Regions from separate parts of the Streptomyces clavuligerus genome, predicted to be linked through region 2. Evidence: riboswitches for the same ligand, from Rfam matches in the RefSeq annotation. Region 2 holds a riboswitch; the other holds the start of a gene.
The links. A riboswitch is a leader RNA that binds a small molecule or an ion and turns the genes downstream of it on or off. The one in region 2 is predicted to bind glycine.
Positions count from the first base shown of each region.

Region 1: it holds a riboswitch for glycine, as region 2 does, so the genes downstream of both, gcvP (aminomethyl-transferring glycine dehydrogenase) here and gcvT (glycine cleavage system aminomethyltransferase GcvT) in region 2, are expected to answer to the same signal.

Region 1 is NZ_CP027858.1:5,949,283-5,957,112, reverse strand. It holds gene CRV15_RS25175 (hypothetical protein) at 50-640, shown strand; gene CRV15_RS25170 (DUF5999 family protein) at 988-1,185, shown strand; gene gcvP (aminomethyl-transferring glycine dehydrogenase) at 1,333-4,218, opposite strand; glycine riboswitch at 4,404-4,501, opposite strand; gene CRV15_RS25160 (PRC-barrel domain-containing protein) at 4,618-5,022, shown strand; gene CRV15_RS25155 (DNA polymerase IV) at 4,911-6,398, opposite strand; gene CRV15_RS25150 (MerR family transcriptional regulator) at 6,463-7,068, opposite strand; gene CRV15_RS25145 (bifunctional nuclease family protein) at 7,299-7,772, opposite strand; gene ftsR (transcriptional regulator FtsR) at 7,826-7,830, opposite strand, start outside.
Region 2 is NZ_CP027858.1:1,647,760-1,655,589, forward strand. It holds gene CRV15_RS06550 (ABC transporter permease) at 1-144, opposite strand, end outside; gene CRV15_RS06555 (enhanced serine sensitivity protein SseB C-terminal domain-containing protein) at 756-1,550, opposite strand; gene CRV15_RS06560 (enhanced serine sensitivity protein SseB) at 1,733-2,551, opposite strand; gene CRV15_RS06565 (AAA family ATPase) at 2,706-3,383, opposite strand; glycine riboswitch at 3,692-3,786, shown strand; gene gcvT (glycine cleavage system aminomethyltransferase GcvT) at 3,945-5,060, shown strand; gene gcvH (glycine cleavage system protein GcvH) at 5,262-5,639, shown strand; gene glyA (serine hydroxymethyltransferase) at 5,719-6,978, shown strand; gene CRV15_RS06585 (L-serine ammonia-lyase) at 7,339-7,830, shown strand, end outside.

The DNA.
Region 1 (7,830 bases), 4.3 Mb from region 2:
GCACCCTGCCCTGCCTCACCGTGTCTCCCCTAGTGAGAGGCGTCCCACCATGCCGCTGCACGTCCTCCCGGCTCCCGCACCCGCGCTCCGCAGCGTCCTCACGGCACTCGGTTCCCCGACCGCAGTCCGCGAGGACCGCACTCCCGCACTCCGTTCCGCCCAGGGTCCGGTGAGCCCCGAGTCACCGCTCCCGGTCCATGTGCTCGACCAGATCGTCCCGACCCCCGGCGACCGCCCCTGCACCCGGCTCACGGGCTGGCGCTTTCTGATCCGCGGCGGCGAGCGCTATGTCGCCGCCGCCGAGACGGTCCTCACCGCGGACGGCTGGACCTTCTCGCACTTCTTCGAAGGCCCCTATCTCACCTCGACCGAACGCGCCCTGCGCCAGGCGGAGGCGATGACGACCCCCTATCAGCCACGGCTGCTCTCCATCCCCGAGCTGTACATGCTCACCCTCTGGCTGCACCGGGGCACGGACGCCGACGCGGACTCCGGCACTCCGCAGCCCACCGACATCCTGGTACCACTCGCCCCCGCACCGCCGGGCATCGCGGCCCACCGGCCGCACCGGGTCGCCGAACTGCTGCCCCTGATGAGCCTTCGGATCGCTCCCGGACCCCTGCTCGGCTCACCCGCCTGACCGCCGCCGGGCACCCGCGGACGTCCGCCGCCGCGCCCCGCGACCCTTCCGAGGGTCGCGGGGCGCCGTCGTGTGTCCGGGGCTCTTTCGTTCTCTTCCACGCCATCGGTTTTCGGACGGACTAGTCCTTCCCGACCCTCTGAACCACCCGAAAGTACAAGGGACTTGAGTTGAACCAACTCCCCCGGAGGAACGTCTTACATCAGTAGGACGAGCTGCCGCGAAATCCCTGCGAGATAACGCCGACAAGGCGACACTGGGACCGGACTCTACAGATACGGGGGGCGGCCATGAACACCTCAGCGAGCCGCAGCACAGTCACTACTTCGCAGCGAAAGAACCCATCCATGTGCCAGCATCAGCCATCCTGCCCCACATCCGAATCGGCCGACCGGGACGCGGCGCGCCGCGTGGCGCACCACCCCGAACAAGGCTGGAGCCTGTTGTGCAATGGCGTCCTCCTCTTCGAGGACACCGGCGAACTGCTGCCGGACGGCCAGGTCATCGCACCGCACCGGCTCTGCCTCGCCACGGCAGCCGCATAGCACCGCGGCTCCGCCCACCGCACCGGTACAGCGCCACCCCGCACCGACACCTCAGGGCCGGCACGGACCTCTCCGCACCGGCCCCGGACTCCAGGCTCAGGCGCCCCCAGGGGCGCCTTTTGCCGTCCGTCCCCGCGGCTCGCGCCGTCAGCTCCCGTACTCGTCCAGCGGCGGGCAGGAGCAGACCAGGTTGCGGTCGCCGAAAGCGCCGTCGATCCGGCGCACCGGAGGCCAGTACTTGTCGGCGGTGCTCACCCCGGCCGGGAAGACCGCTTCCTGACGGGTGTAGGGGTGCTCCCACTCCCCACCGAGCGAGGCCGCGGTGTGCGGGGCGTTCCGCAGCGGGTTGTCCTCGGCGGGCCACTCGCCCGACGCGACCTTCTCGACCTCCTGCCGGATCGCGATCATCGCGGCGCAGAAGCGGTCGATCTCCTGGAGGTTCTCACTCTCGGTGGGCTCGATCATCAGCGTCCCGGCCACCGGGAACGACATCGTGGGCGCGTGGAAGCCGTAGTCGATGAGCCGCTTGGCGATGTCGTCGACGGTCACACCCGTCGCCTTCGACAGCGGACGCAGATCCACGATGCACTCGTGGGCGACCAGCCCGGCGGGGCCGGTGTAGAGCACCGGGTAGTGCGGCTCCAGCCGCTTGGCGATGTAGTTGGCGGCGAGCACGGCGACCTGCGTCGCCCGCTTGAGCCCCGCCCCGCCCATCAGCCGGACGTACGACCAGGAGATCGGCAGGATGCCCGCGGAGCCCCAGGGCGCGGCCGAGATCGGGCCGACGCCCGTCCTGGGTCCGGCGGTCGGCTGGAGCGGGTGGTTGGGCAGATACGGGGCGAGGTGCTCGCGGACCGCGACCGGGCCGACACCGGGGCCGCCGCCGCCGTGCGGGATGCAGAAGGTCTTGTGCAGGTTCAGATGCGAGACATCGCCGCCGAACTTCCCCGGCTTGGCGAGCCCCACCAGGGCGTTGAGGTTGGCGCCGTCGACGTAGACCTGGCCGCCCGCCTCGTGCACCGTGGCGCAGATGTCGGCCACGTGCTCCTCGAAGACACCGTGCGTGGAGGGGTAGGTGATCATCAGCACCGCCAGCTCCGCGCGGTGCTTCTCGATCTTGGCACGCAGATCGTCGACGTCGATCTCACCGTCGTCGGCGGTCTTGACCACGACCACCTTCATCCCGGCCATCACGGCGCTGGCGGCGTTGGTGCCGTGCGCGGAGGACGGGATGAGACACACGGTGCGCTGCTCGTCCCCGTTCGCCCGGTGGTAGGCGCGGACCGCGAGCAGTCCGGCCAGCTCGCCCTGGGAGCCCGCGTTGGGCTGGAGGGAGACCTTGTCATAGCCGGTGACCTCGGCCAGGCGCTCCTCCAGCTCCCGGATGAGGGTGAGGTAGCCGGCCGCCTGGTCGACCGGGGCGAAGGGGTGGATCTGCCCGAACTCGGGCCAGGTCACCGGCTCCATCTCGGTGGTCGCGTTCAGCTTCATCGTGCAGGAGCCGAGCGGGATCATGCCCCGGTCCAGCGCGTAGTCGCGGTCCGCGAGGCGGCGCAGATAGCGCAGCATGGCGGTCTCGGAGCGGTGCTGGTGGAAGACCGGGTGGTGGAGGTACTCGTCCTCGCGCAGCAGCGCGGCGGGCAGGGTGTCCGCCACGGTGGCGTCCAGGGCCTCGATGTCGGCCTCCACCCCGAACGCCGCCCAGACGGTGGTGAGCGCGGCCCGGGTGGTGGTCTCGTCGCAGGCGAGCGAGACATGGGAGTCGTCCACCAGGTGGAGGTTGACCCCGCCCTCACGGGCCGCCGCGACCACCTCGGCGGCCCGGCCGGGGACGCGCGCGGTCAGCGTGTCGAAGTACGAGCCGTGGACGAGCTCCACGCCGCCCGCCGTCAGCCCGGCGGCGAGCAGGCTCGCGTACCGGTGGGTGCGCCGGGCTATCGTCCGCAGCCCCTCGGGACCGTGGTGGACGGCGTACATACCGGCCATGACGGCGAGCAGCACCTGCGCGGTGCAGATGTTGCTGGTGGCCTTCTCCCGGCGGATGTGCTGCTCCCGGGTCTGGAGCGCGAGCCGGTACGCCTTGTCGCCGTCCGCGTCGACGGAGACGCCGACGAGCCGTCCGGGCAGGCTGCGGGCGAAGGTGTCCCGGACCGCCATATAGCCTGCGTGGGGGCCGCCGAAGCCCATCGGGACGCCGAAGCGCTGGGTGGTGCCGACCGCGATGTCCGCGCCCAGCTCGCCGGGGGAGGTGAGCAGGGTCAGGGCGAGCAGATCGGCGGCGACGGTGACGACGGCGCCGAGGGCGTGCGCCTGCTCGATGACGGGCCGCAGATCACGGATGGCGCCGGAGGCACCGGGGTACTGGAGCAGCACACCGAAGACCCCGCGCTCGGCAACGGAGTCGGGGATGCCCTGGGAGAGGTCGGCGGTGACGACCTCGACACCGGTCGGCTCGGCGCGGGTCCCGATCACCGCGAGGGTCTGCGGCAGGACGTCGGAGTCGACCAGGAAGACCCCGTTCCTGACCTTGCCGATCCGGCGGGAGAGCGCCATGGCCTCGGCCGCCGCGGTGCCCTCGTCCAGCAGGGACGCACCGGAGGTGGGCAGTCCGGTCAGCTCGGCGACCATGGTCTGGAAGTTCAGCAGCGCTTCGAGACGGCCCTGGGAGATCTCGGGCTGGTAGGGCGTGTACGCCGTGTACCAGGCGGGGTTCTCCATGACGTTGCGCAGGATCACCGGGGGCGTGAAGGTGCCGTAGTAGCCGAGGCCGATCATCGGGGTCAGCACGGTGTTCCGGTCGGCGAGGCCGCGCAGCTCGGCGAGGACCTCGGCCTCGGTGCGGGCCTCGGGCAGCCCCAGCGCCTCGGCGCTCTTGATCACGTCGGGGACGGCCGCGGCGGTCAGCTCGTCCAGCGAGCCGTATCCGACCTGTGCCAGCATCTTGGCCTGCGCCTCGGCGTCGGGGCCGATGTGGCGCTGCTCGAAGGGGGTGCCGCGCTCCAACTCGGAGAGGGGCGTGCGGTGAGCGGTCATGATCGGAGGCCTCCTGGTCTGACGCGACCTGTGAGGGGCACCACGGCGCGGGTGCCCCGGACGGCCTCCCCCTCTGTCATCTCAACCTGAGAGCTTCACCGGGCGGCACGCGCTCGGCGCCCGGTTTTCACCGTCGGTGAGAGCGGATGCCGCCGTCCGGCGTCCGCTCTGCTTTCCAGAGTGACCTCACCCATGCGGTACGGGGTGCCTGAGAGATTCCGGGGAGGATTTGCTCCTTCGGCGCCGCCGGCGGTGTGCCGGTGGACTCTCCCGCGTGGGGTCAACAGCCAATGTCAGCCTACCAGCGGACCCCTTCGACGATCGCTCAAGTGGCCGATACCACCGATCTGCTCTTTGGTGGGCCTTAAGGATGGATAGCTGCGAACTCTTGGAGGGACCGTGCAGACCGATGTCGATCCGCGCAGTCTGATCGGCCGCAAGGCGTTCGACCGCGACGGGACCAAGATCGGGACCGTGGACGAGGTGTATCTCGACGACGCGACCGGCTCGCCCGAATGGGCCGCCGTGCGGACCGGACTCTTCGGACGGGACGCCTTCGTCCCGCTTGCCCCGAGCACGCTGGTGGACGACGCGCTGAGCGTGCCGTACGAACGCGCTCTGATCAGGGACGCCCCGGACTTCGGCGTGGGCCGCCACCTCTCCCCGGAGCAGGAGCTCCAGCTCTATCGCCACTACGGCCTCGACCTCCCCGCGGCGGATTCCGGCGATCCCGGTCCCCCGGGGGACCGCTCCTTCGGCCGGGTGGCCGGGGAGGACGGCCGCGCGGCTCCCGCCGGCGACTGAGGCCCCGGGGGCCCGTCGTCCGCCCCGGCCCCGGCGGGGGCGGCCACCAGGGGCAGGGGATCGGACGGTGACAGCTCGGGGTCGTCGACGCGGAAGGTGCGCACCCGTCCGGGCGGGGAGTCCGGCCGTTCGAACCGGACGGTGACCCGGCCCACCCCGCTGCCCTGGACCCACCCCGGACCGTGGGTGCTGTGCCGAACGTCGGAACCGGCGGGCCAGTGGCGCTCGACGGGCTCGGCGGGGCCGGGCCCCTCGGCCGGGGCGGGCGGCGGGTCCGCCCCCGGGTCCCGGTCCGTCGCCTCCTCCACCGCGGCCTGGGCGAACAGATCCTCCTGGGTGTAGTCGGCCAGCCCGGACACCCCCACGCCGAGCAGCCGCACCCCGCCCGTGGTGTCGACGGACTCCAGCAGCCGCCCCGCGGCCTCCCGCACCACGGACGGGTCGTCCGTGGGCCCGCGCAGCGTCTCGGAGCGGGTCAGCGTGGAGAAGTCGTACCTCCGCACCTTCAGGACGATCGTCCGCCCCGAGTGCCCGGAGGCCCGCAGCCGGGCCGTGCAGCGCTCGGCGAGCCGCTCCACCTCGACCCGGATTCCGACCCGGTCGTGCAGATCCACGTCGAAGGTGTCCTCCACCGACACCGACTTGGTGTCCCGCTCGGCCACCACGGGCCGGTCGTCTTGGCCGAGCGCCATCCGGAACAGCGCCGTCCCGTGCGCCCTGCCGAGCAGCCGTACCAGCTCGTCCTCGCCCGCCTCCACGAGATCGGCGCAGGCCGTCATCCCGGCCCGGCGCAGATGCTCCCCGGTGGCGGGCCCCACCCCGGGCAGGATCCGTACGGACAGCGGCCCCAGCAGCTCCCGCTCGGTGCCGGGTTCGATCAGCGCCAGGCCGTCGGGCTTGGCCCGCTCCGAGCCGATCTTCGCCAGCATCTTGGACCCGGCGAGCCCCACCGAGCCGGTCAGCCCGGTGACCGCCAGGATGTCCGCCCGCAGCCGCTCACCGGCCGCTCGGGCCGCCGCCGCGTCGACCGCCCCGGTGGCCTCCAGGTCCACGAACGCCTCGTCCAGGCTCAACGGCTCCACCAGGGGCGACAGCGCCCGCAGCAGCTCCATCACCTGCTCGCTGATGGAGCGGTAGAAGGCGAAGCGGGGTACGAGGTAGGCCGCGTTCGGCGCGAGCCGCCGGGCCTGCGCCATCGGCATCGCCGAGTGCACCCCGAAACGCCGGGCCTCGTACGAGGCGGTGGCGACGACCCCGCGGGGGCCCAGCCCCCCGACGATCACGGGTTTTCCGCGCAGGCTGGGCTTCGCCGCCTGCTCGGCGGCGGCGAAGAACGCATCCATGTCCAGATGCAGGATCGTCGGCGCGGATCTCACATCTCCGATGCTGCCTCACGCCACTGACAGTGCCCCTCCGGCACCCCCGGAGCCCGGCGCGGGCTCAGCCGGCCCGGTTCTGCCGACGGCGCGCCAGCTCGTCCAGCGGATGGTGGCCGGCGAGCGTCTCACCGGTGTCGACCCGCTCCCCGTGGAGCTGCGACAGCGCCGCCTCGACATCGCGCCGGACGACTCCCACGGCGATCCCGAAGACCCCCTGCCCGCCCTGGAGCAGATCCACCACCTCATCGGGCGACGAGCACTCGTACACCGTCGCCCCGTCGCTCATCAGGGTCATCCGCTCCAGGTCGGCGCAGCCCCTCTCCCGCAGGTGCCGGACGGCGGCCCGGATGTTCTGCAGGGCGACGCCGGTGTCCAGGAAACGTTTGACGATCTTGAGGACGACGACGTCGTGGAAGCTGTAGAGCCGCTGGGTGCCGGATCCGTACGCCGGGCGGACGCTGGGCTCGACCAGCCCCGTACGGGCCCAGTAGTCGAGCTGGCGGTAGGTGATCCCCGCCGCCGCGCAGGCGGTCGGCCCCCGGTAGCCGACGGTCTCCTCCGGCCGTCCGGAGCGCTCGGTCGTACCCTCCCCGAGCGGATACGGACCGCTCTCCCCCAGACCTCGTCCGAGGACGCCCCCCACCGCACCGTCGCCGCTGTTTCTCACGCCGACCCTCCGTCCTTGACCTGCCGACTCGACGGTAGGCAGTCACCAGGGGTGCGTCAACGATCGCCGCGCTCGGCACGCCGAGTGATAATCACCCTGAGAGTGGTTTGGAGTGACCAGAACCGGGAAACAGTGCTCGAATGGCCTGGAACCGGCCAGGTGAACCCGCTTCCGCAGCCGCCTCCGGTGACCGCCGGGCCACCGACGGTCACCTGCTCAGCGTGCGGCAGTCACTGATTGCCGGTTCCGAAGTCCTCGGGAGAGATCTGGTCGAGGAACTCGCGGAACTTCTCCACCTCGTCCTCCTGCTCATCGGGAATCGCGATACCCGCGTCGTCGAGGACCCCGTCACTGCCGTAGATCGGCGTACCGGTGCGCAGAGCGAGCGCTATGGCGTCGGACGGACGCGCGCTCACCTCGACTCCGCTGGCGAAGACCAGCTCCGCGTAGAAGACCCCTTCACGCAGATCGGTGATGCGGACCTCGGTGAGCTCCTGGCCCACCGCCTCCAGCACATCCTTGAAGAGATCATGGGTCAGCGGCCTGGCAGGTGCCATGCCCTGCTGGGCAAAGGCAATGGCGGTCGCCTCCCCGGGACCGATCCAGATGGGGAGGTACCGGTCGCCTCCCACTTCACGCAGGAGCACGATCGGTTGGTTGGAGGGCATTTCCACCCGGACACCCACGACGTCGAGCTCGTTCACACAGCAACCCTAGGACGTGCCCGACCTGTTTGGGTAGTCGGGCACGTCCTAGATCACG
Region 2 (7,830 bases):
GAGCGCCAGCTTGTCCTGCTTGAGACGGGTCCAGGCGATCCGGCCCAGCGACCGCCCCTCGACCTTCCGGGCGACCGCCGGCTCCGCGCTGCCGGAGGTGGACTTCTCCGTGTCCGCGCTCGTGTCGTGCGTTGGTGCCGTCATCGTGGTGGGAACCCCTCTCGACCGGCTGATTCACCGGCCCGTACCCGCCGCTGGAGCGGCTTCTTTCACAACTTCTGGCGTACGTGGGGCACTTGGAGCGAGATGTCCGTATGAACTGGGACGCACACCCGGCCAAACTTCCCTTGCTGCGGGAGTCTTCAATGGTCACGCGATCAGCCGCCAGCCCCCTCGGGGAATGGTTGCCCAAACGTGATGCGTGTAGATGAGTTCCGTTATCCGGACTTCGGCACAAGCTCAGCGGAACGCCATGTACCCATTACCGATGGATAGTTGCGACAGTCTCGGCAATGCGGACAGGTGGCCGATTCCCGGTTTCGAAGGTGGGATGGAAATTCGAGAATGTTTTCGCCGGTGGGGGCCGGTCCGGGAGCGGCTTTCCTCGGTGAGGGCGCGGAACGGCGCAGGGATAAGAGGCGCCGCGGGCGCGGCGCCCGGGTGGGGGCCGGTGGAGCGGGCCCGGACGAGGCCCGGCGGTCGGCGGCCGGTGGCCGGTGGCCGGACGAGGGCCCGGCGGGCGGCGGCCGGCGGTCGGGCGAGGGCCCGGTGGTCGGCGGGCCCTGGCCGGTGGGCGGACGGTGGGCGGGCGGGGCTCAGTGGGCGGGGGCGGCCGGGGGGTAGCCGTAGCCGCCGGGGCGTTCCGCGCCGCCGCCGTGCGCCTCCCGGTCGTAGAAGGGCCGGGCCAGCGCCCGCATCCACATCGCCACCGGGTCGTACTCGTCGGACATGGCGACCGTGGAGACCGGCAGCCCCTCGGGGACGGCGGCGATGGACTGCTGCATCATCGCGCGGACCGTGTCCACCGAGGCCGGGCCGGTGTCGTAGAGGTCGAGGCCGACGGCGAGATAGGGGGCGCCCAGGGCGGGCTGCACCCAGGCCCGGCGCAGTGAGCGGACGGCGGGGGTACGGTGGGCGTTCTGCGCGAGCAGGGCGTAGAAGTGCGGGATCTCCAGCGCCGGTTCGGACAGCCGCAGCGGTCCCGCGGGCATCCGGTCCAGGCCGGTGGCGATCCGGCGCAGATCGGTCCAGGGGATGCCGACCCCGCCGCCCGGGGCGTGCGGGTTGAGCCAGATGCCCCAGCGCTCGGGGAACAGGGTGCGGGCGATGTCGACCCCGGACACCACCTCGTGGGCGCGGGTCCAGCCGGAGCCGGCCAGCTCCTCGGCGGAGGTGGCGCAGGGGGCGTAACCGAGGCCGTCGATCTCCACATTTCCGTACTGGGCCTCGGGGGAGCCCGGGGTGCCGTGCCAGAGCAGCATCCAGACCCTGCCCCGGGCCGGGTCGGCGAGCGCCGTGAGCAGTGCCTCGTACGCGTCGTAGCGTCCGGGCGTCACCTGGCGCAGCATGTGCTCGACCTGGCCGGCCGCCGCGGTGCCTGACGGGCTCACCCTGGGGTCCTTTCGTCTCCTGACTCCACTGTCAGCACAACCGAATCTCGGGCCCGGCGGGAGGCCGGGCCACGGCCCCAGCTTAATCGGCCGCCCTTACGCGGACTTGATGTCGACGGGACGGCGGCGGCGCGCCGCCGCTGTCCGTTCCGCGCCGTACGGGCCGGGCCGGGCCGTCGCGGTCAGTCTCCGTGCTGGTGGAAGGGGCGTACGCGCTCCAGCATCGCCTGGGCGACCGGGTCCTGTCCGGCGAGGTCCAGCAGGACGAGATGGACCGGCCAGGGCACCTGGACCCGGCCGAGCGCCCGGCCGAGCGCGTCCAGGGGCGCCGTGCGCTCGGGGCTCTCCCAGGGCTCGGCGCCCGCCGGGCCCTGCCCCTCCCAGGGCTCGGGAACCGGCGGGGTCAGGAGCTGGACGCCGATGAAGAGGGCGGGCGGGTCGCCCTCCACGGAGGCGAGGACGCGGCGGGCGCTGAGGACGACGCCGGTCTCGCGGAACTCCTGCGCCGCGGCGGCGAGGAAGTCGACCGGCTCCTCCTGCCAGTCCGGCTCGTACATCCGGACCCGGCCGCCCGCCCCGGGCGCGTCGGGCGAGAGCGTCCCGGCCCGGCACAGCTCGGCGACGGCGGGCGGGGGCAGCGGCGCGCCGACGGCCCCGCCCGGGTTCACGGCGATGCCGAGCTGGGGCGGCAGCCCGCGGGCGAAGTCCCGGGCGGGGGCCACCGTGTACGACATGTGCGTGCCCACGCAGTCGAGGAACTGTCCCTCGGAGCTGAAGACGGGGACATAAGGGGCGCCGTCCAGCTCCAGCGTGGGGAGGTCGAGATGGCGGCTCTCCGTGGAGCCGCCCTCGGGCAGCGGCACCCAGACCGGGCTGCGGCCGAGCACCTCCAGCAGCCGGGCCCCGGCGGAGGGGTCGCCGAGAGAGGCGGCGAGGGCTTCTTCGAGCTCGTTGGCGGGCCAGCCCGCGCTGTGCGGACGTACCTGCTCCGGAATGGTCATGGTGTGCTGGCCTCTCCCCCGGCGGTGCGGGTCCCCGGCGGCCCGCTGGTGCGGGTTCCCGGCGCGGCGGACCGGTTTCCCCTCGGTGTGACGTCTGTGACGACGTGACACCTCACCCCTCCGGCCCTCTTGACCCCCCGACCCTAATGGCCGCTCAGCCCTGCCCGAAGCCGAGCAGGGTGAGCGCGGACGCGGCGTCCCGGTCGAGCAGGACGGCCGAGGCGCAGCCGCCCGGCACATCGCCCGCCTCCACCTGGGCGATCAGCCGGCCGACGCCCCGGCGGTGGCGGGCGAAGGCAGGGCGGGAGACGCCCCGGCCGCGCTCGCGCTGGCCCTGCCGGGCCACCTCCGGCTCCACGTCGAGCAGCACCAGATGGAGCGCGGTCCCCCGGCGGCGGGCCTCCCGGGCGAGCCAGCGCCGCACCCATGCCTGGGTGCCGCAGTCGTGGACGACGACGCCCTCCCCCGAGCGGAGGGCGCGCCACAGCCGGGCGTAGTGGGCCAGCCGGACCAGGGGGCGGTAGACGGTGTACGGGAGGAAGGAGGGCGTCCGCGCGTCCCAGCGGTCCCGGGTGTCCTGGGAGTCCAGGGCTCTGCCCCGTGCCGCCTGCCGGATCAGGGTGGACTTGCCGCTGCCGGGCAGCCCGGAGACGACGGCCAGATCCCCCGCCGCGAAGACCAGCCGCCGGGGGCAGCGCCCCGCTCGGCCTCTGAGGTCCCGCACCACGGGCGCCGCGGCGGCGCCCCGGCGGGCGTGGCCCACCCGTGGTCGCGTGGGCGCACCCCTGGTCGCGGCCGTCGTGGTGTACGCGCTGGAGTACTGCGACGTCATCACACCCTCCCCCTTGTCGGCTCACCACACACTTGCCCAAGAAGCGTAAAGAAATGGTAATGGGACACAACCGATTTCCCCTGGAAGTGCGTCCGGCGCGTGGCGGGGCGCCGCCCGCCCTCTCCGGCCGGGACGGGCGTCCGGCGCCCCCGGCGGGGCGGGGGCCGGGCGGGCGGCCGGACGGGGCCGGGCCCCGGGCGCCCCGGGGGTCCGGCTCTCCGGCGGGCCCGCTGAAGCCGGGCGGGAGCGATCCCCCACACGCCCCGGATGCGTGCAATGATGTGCCCGCCAACTGCATACCGGCCGTTTGAATCCGCGCGGGAGAGTTCCGGCACTGTGTGCCGGGCGCCGAAGGAGCAAGTCCCTCCCTTGAATCTCTCAGGCCCCGTACCGCGCGTGACGAGGCAGATCTGAAAAGCGGGCCGCCGCCGTGCGGCTCCACCCAAGGTGCAAGTCACGACCGCGCGAGCGACGAGAGCGCGGGGTCGCGACGAACCTCTCAGGTTCCGATGACAGATGGGGAGGACCGTCCTCGCCCGACCTGTCCCGGGAGCCCGTTTCATGAGCAATGCCCCTCGTCAGACCGCCCTCGACGCCCTGCACCGCTCGCTGGGCGCGACCATGACCGACTTCGCCGGCTGGGACATGCCGCTGCGCTACGGCAGCGAGCGCGACGAGCATCTCGCGGTCCGCACCCGGGCCGGACTCTTCGACCTCTCCCACATGGGGGAGATCACCGTCCTCGGCCCGCAGGCCGCGGCCCTGCTGGACTTCGCCCTCGTCGGCAACATCGGCTCGGTCGCCGTCGGCCGCGCGCGCTACACCATGATCTGCCAGGAGGACGGCGGCATCCTGGACGACCTGATCGTCTACCGCCTCGGCGAGACCGAGTACATGGTCGTCGCCAACGCCTCCAACGCGCAGACGGTCCTCGACGCGCTCACCGCCCGGTCCGCCGGTTTCGACGCGGAGGTCCGGGACGACCGGGAGGCGTACGCGCTGCTCGCCGTGCAGGGACCCGCGTCCCCCGGCATCCTCGCCCAGCTCACCGACGCCGATCTGGACGGGCTGAAGTACTACGCCGGGCTGCCCGGCACGGTCGCCGGGGTGCCCGCGCTGATCGCGCGGACCGGGTACACCGGCGAGGACGGCTTCGAGCTGTTCGTGGAGCCCCGGTACGCCGAGAAGCTGTGGTCGGCGCTGACCGAGGCGGGCCGCGAGGCCGGTCTGGCGCCCTGCGGGCTGTCCTGCCGGGACACCCTGCGCCTGGAGGCGGGCATGCCGCTGTACGGGAATGAGCTGACCACCTCGCTCACCCCCTTCGACGCCGGGCTCGGCCGGGTGGTCAAGTTCGAGAAGGAGGGCGACTTCGTGGGCCGGGCGGCGCTGGAGCAGGCCGCGGAGCGGGCGCGGACCGCCCCGCCGCGGGTCCTGGTCGGTCTGGTCGCCGAGGGCCGCCGGGTCCCCCGGGCCGGGTACGACGTGGTGGCGGACGGCACGGTCATCGGCACGGTGACCTCGGGCGCCCCCTCCCCCACGCTGGGGAAGCCGATCGCGATGGCCTATGTCGACCAGGAGCACGCCGCCCCCGGCACCGGGGGCGTGGGTGTGGACATCCGCGGCAGCCATGAGCCGTACCAGGTCGTGGCGCTCCCGTTCTACAAGCGCCGGAAGTGACCTTTCCGCGGTCCGCCCGTGCGGCGGGCCGCGGCAGCGCCGACCGGGTGTCCGCCGTGCCCGCCTGCCGGACGCCCCGTCCCGGGCCGCCGGGTCTGTGCCACCGTCCTTGACAGGTCTGTGGCAAAAGTGACCAGCGGCACCCCGCACACCGCCCCACCACGTCGTTTCCCCCTACCCGCGTACAGGAGAATTCAGCTCATGAGCAACCCCCAGCAGCTCCGTTACAGCAAGGAGCACGAGTGGCTGTCGGCCACCGAGGACGGCGTCGCGACGGTCGGGATCACCGCGTTCGCCGCCACCGCCCTCGGTGACGTGGTCTTCGCCCAGCTCCCCGCGGTCGGTGACACGGTGACCGCGGGCGAGTCCTGTGGCGAACTGGAGTCCACCAAGTCCGTGAGCGACCTCTACTCCCCCGTCTCCGGTGAGGTCGTCGAGGCCAACCAGGACGTGGTGGACGACCCGTCGCTGGTGAACAGCGACCCGTTCGAGGGCGGCTGGCTGTTCAAGGTGCGGGTCGGGGAGACCCCGGACGACCTGCTCACCGCCGACGAGTACGAGGCTTTCACCGCGAGCTGAGGCGCCCTTGGCCGGCCCCGGCGGGGCCGGCCCGGCTCCGCCCCACCGCCCGCCCACGACCACATGACAGGGACCCGAGATGTCGCTCCTCAACACCCCTCTCCATGAGCTGGACCCCGATGTCGCCGCCGCCGTCGACGCCGAGCTCCACCGTCAGCAGTCCACCCTGGAAATGATCGCCTCGGAGAACTTCGCTCCGGTCGCCGTCATGGAGGCCCAGGGTTCGGTCCTCACCAACAAGTACGCCGAGGGCTACCCCGGCCGCCGCTACTACGGCGGCTGTGAGCACGTCGACGTGGTCGAGCAGATCGCGATCGACCGCATCAAGGAGCTGTTCGGCGCCGAGCACGCGAACGTCCAGCCGCACTCCGGCGCGCAGGCGAACGCGGCGGCGATGTTCGCCCTGCTCAAGCCCGGCGACACGATCATGGGTCTGAACCTCGCCCACGGCGGGCACCTGACCCACGGCATGAAGATCAACTTCTCCGGCAAGCTCTACAACGTGGTCGCCTACCACGTGGACGAGGCCACCGGCCAGGTCGACATGGCGCAGGTGGAGCAGCTCGCCAAGGAGCACCGGCCGAAGCTGATCGTGGCGGGCTGGTCGGCGTACCCCCGGCAGCTCGACTTCGCCGCCTTCCGCCGGGTCGCGGACGAGGTCGGCGCCTATCTGATGGTCGACATGGCCCACTTCGCGGGCCTGGTCGCGGCGGGGCTGCACCCCAACCCGGTGCCGCACGCCCATGTGGTGACCACCACCACCCACAAGACCCTGGGCGGCCCGCGCGGCGGTGTGATCCTCTCCACGCAGGAGCTGGCCAAGAAGATCAACTCCGCGGTCTTCCCCGGTCAGCAGGGCGGCCCGCTGGAGCATGTGATCGCGGCGAAGGCGGTCTCCTTCAAGGTCGCGGCGTCCGAGGAGTTCAAGGAGCGCCAGCAGCGCACCCTGGAGGGCGCGCGGATCATCGCCGAGCGGCTGGTCCAGGGCGACGTCCGGGAGTACGGCGTCTCCGTGCTCTCCGGCGGCACCGATGTCCACCTCGTCCTGGTCGACCTGCGCGACTCCGAGCTGGACGGCCAGCAGGCCGAGGACCGGCTGCACGAGGTCGGGATCACCGTCAACCGCAACGCGATCCCGAACGACCCGCGGCCCCCGATGGTCACCTCGGGTCTGCGCATCGGCACCCCGGCGCTCGCCACCCGAGGCTTCGGCGCGGAGGACTTCCGTGAGGTCGCCGACATCATCGCCGAGGCGCTGAAGCCGTCCTACGACGCGCGGGCGCTGCGGGACCGGGTCTCGGCGCTCGCGGCGAAGCACCCGCTGTACCCGGGGCTGTAAGGATCGCTTGCGCCGGTCCCGTACGGTTCAAGGGTCGCTTGTGGCGGTCCCGTACGGTTGAAGGCTGCTTGGAGTGGTCCCGTACGGTTCGTACGGAGCCAGGGGCACCGCGCACACTGGAGAAGTGCAGTGGGCGCGGTGCCCCGCCCCATGTCGGCCACCGTCCGTCGCTCGCCCGCCGATCGCCCGTCCCGGCCGAACCGGGCCACCGCACCACCCGTGCCACCCATCGCAGGGGCACGGTCCGCACCACCGCAGCACCGCACCGTCGCACCACCCGCACGCCCGCCCCGCACCCGGCGCACCACGCCGACGCGGAACCTGGCAGACAACGGCGTCTACCACGCTCTAGGAGTTCCCGTGGCCATCTCGGTCTTCGACCTCTTCTCGATCGGTATCGGCCCCTCCAGCTCCCATACGGTCGGCCCGATGCGCGCCGCCCGGATGTTCGCCCAGCGGCTGAAGAAGGAGGGCCTGCTCGCCCACACCGTCTCCGTCCGGGCCGAGCTGTTCGGCTCCCTGGGCGCGACCGGCCACGGCCACGGCACCCCGAAGGCCGTGCTGCTGGGCCTCGCCGGGAACTCCCCGCGCACGGTCGACGTCGAGACCGCCGACGCGGAGGTGGAGCGGATCAAGGAATCCGGGCGGATCGAGGTGCTCGGCATGCACGGGATCGCCTTCGACTTCGACCGCGATCTGGTGCTCCACCGCCGCAAGGCCCTGCCCTACCACGCCAACGGCATGACGATGGCCGCCCACGACGAGCGGGGCGAGCCGCTGCTCACCAAGACGTACTACTCGGTCGGCGGCGGCTTCGTGGTGGACGAGGACGCGGTCGGCGAGGACCGGATC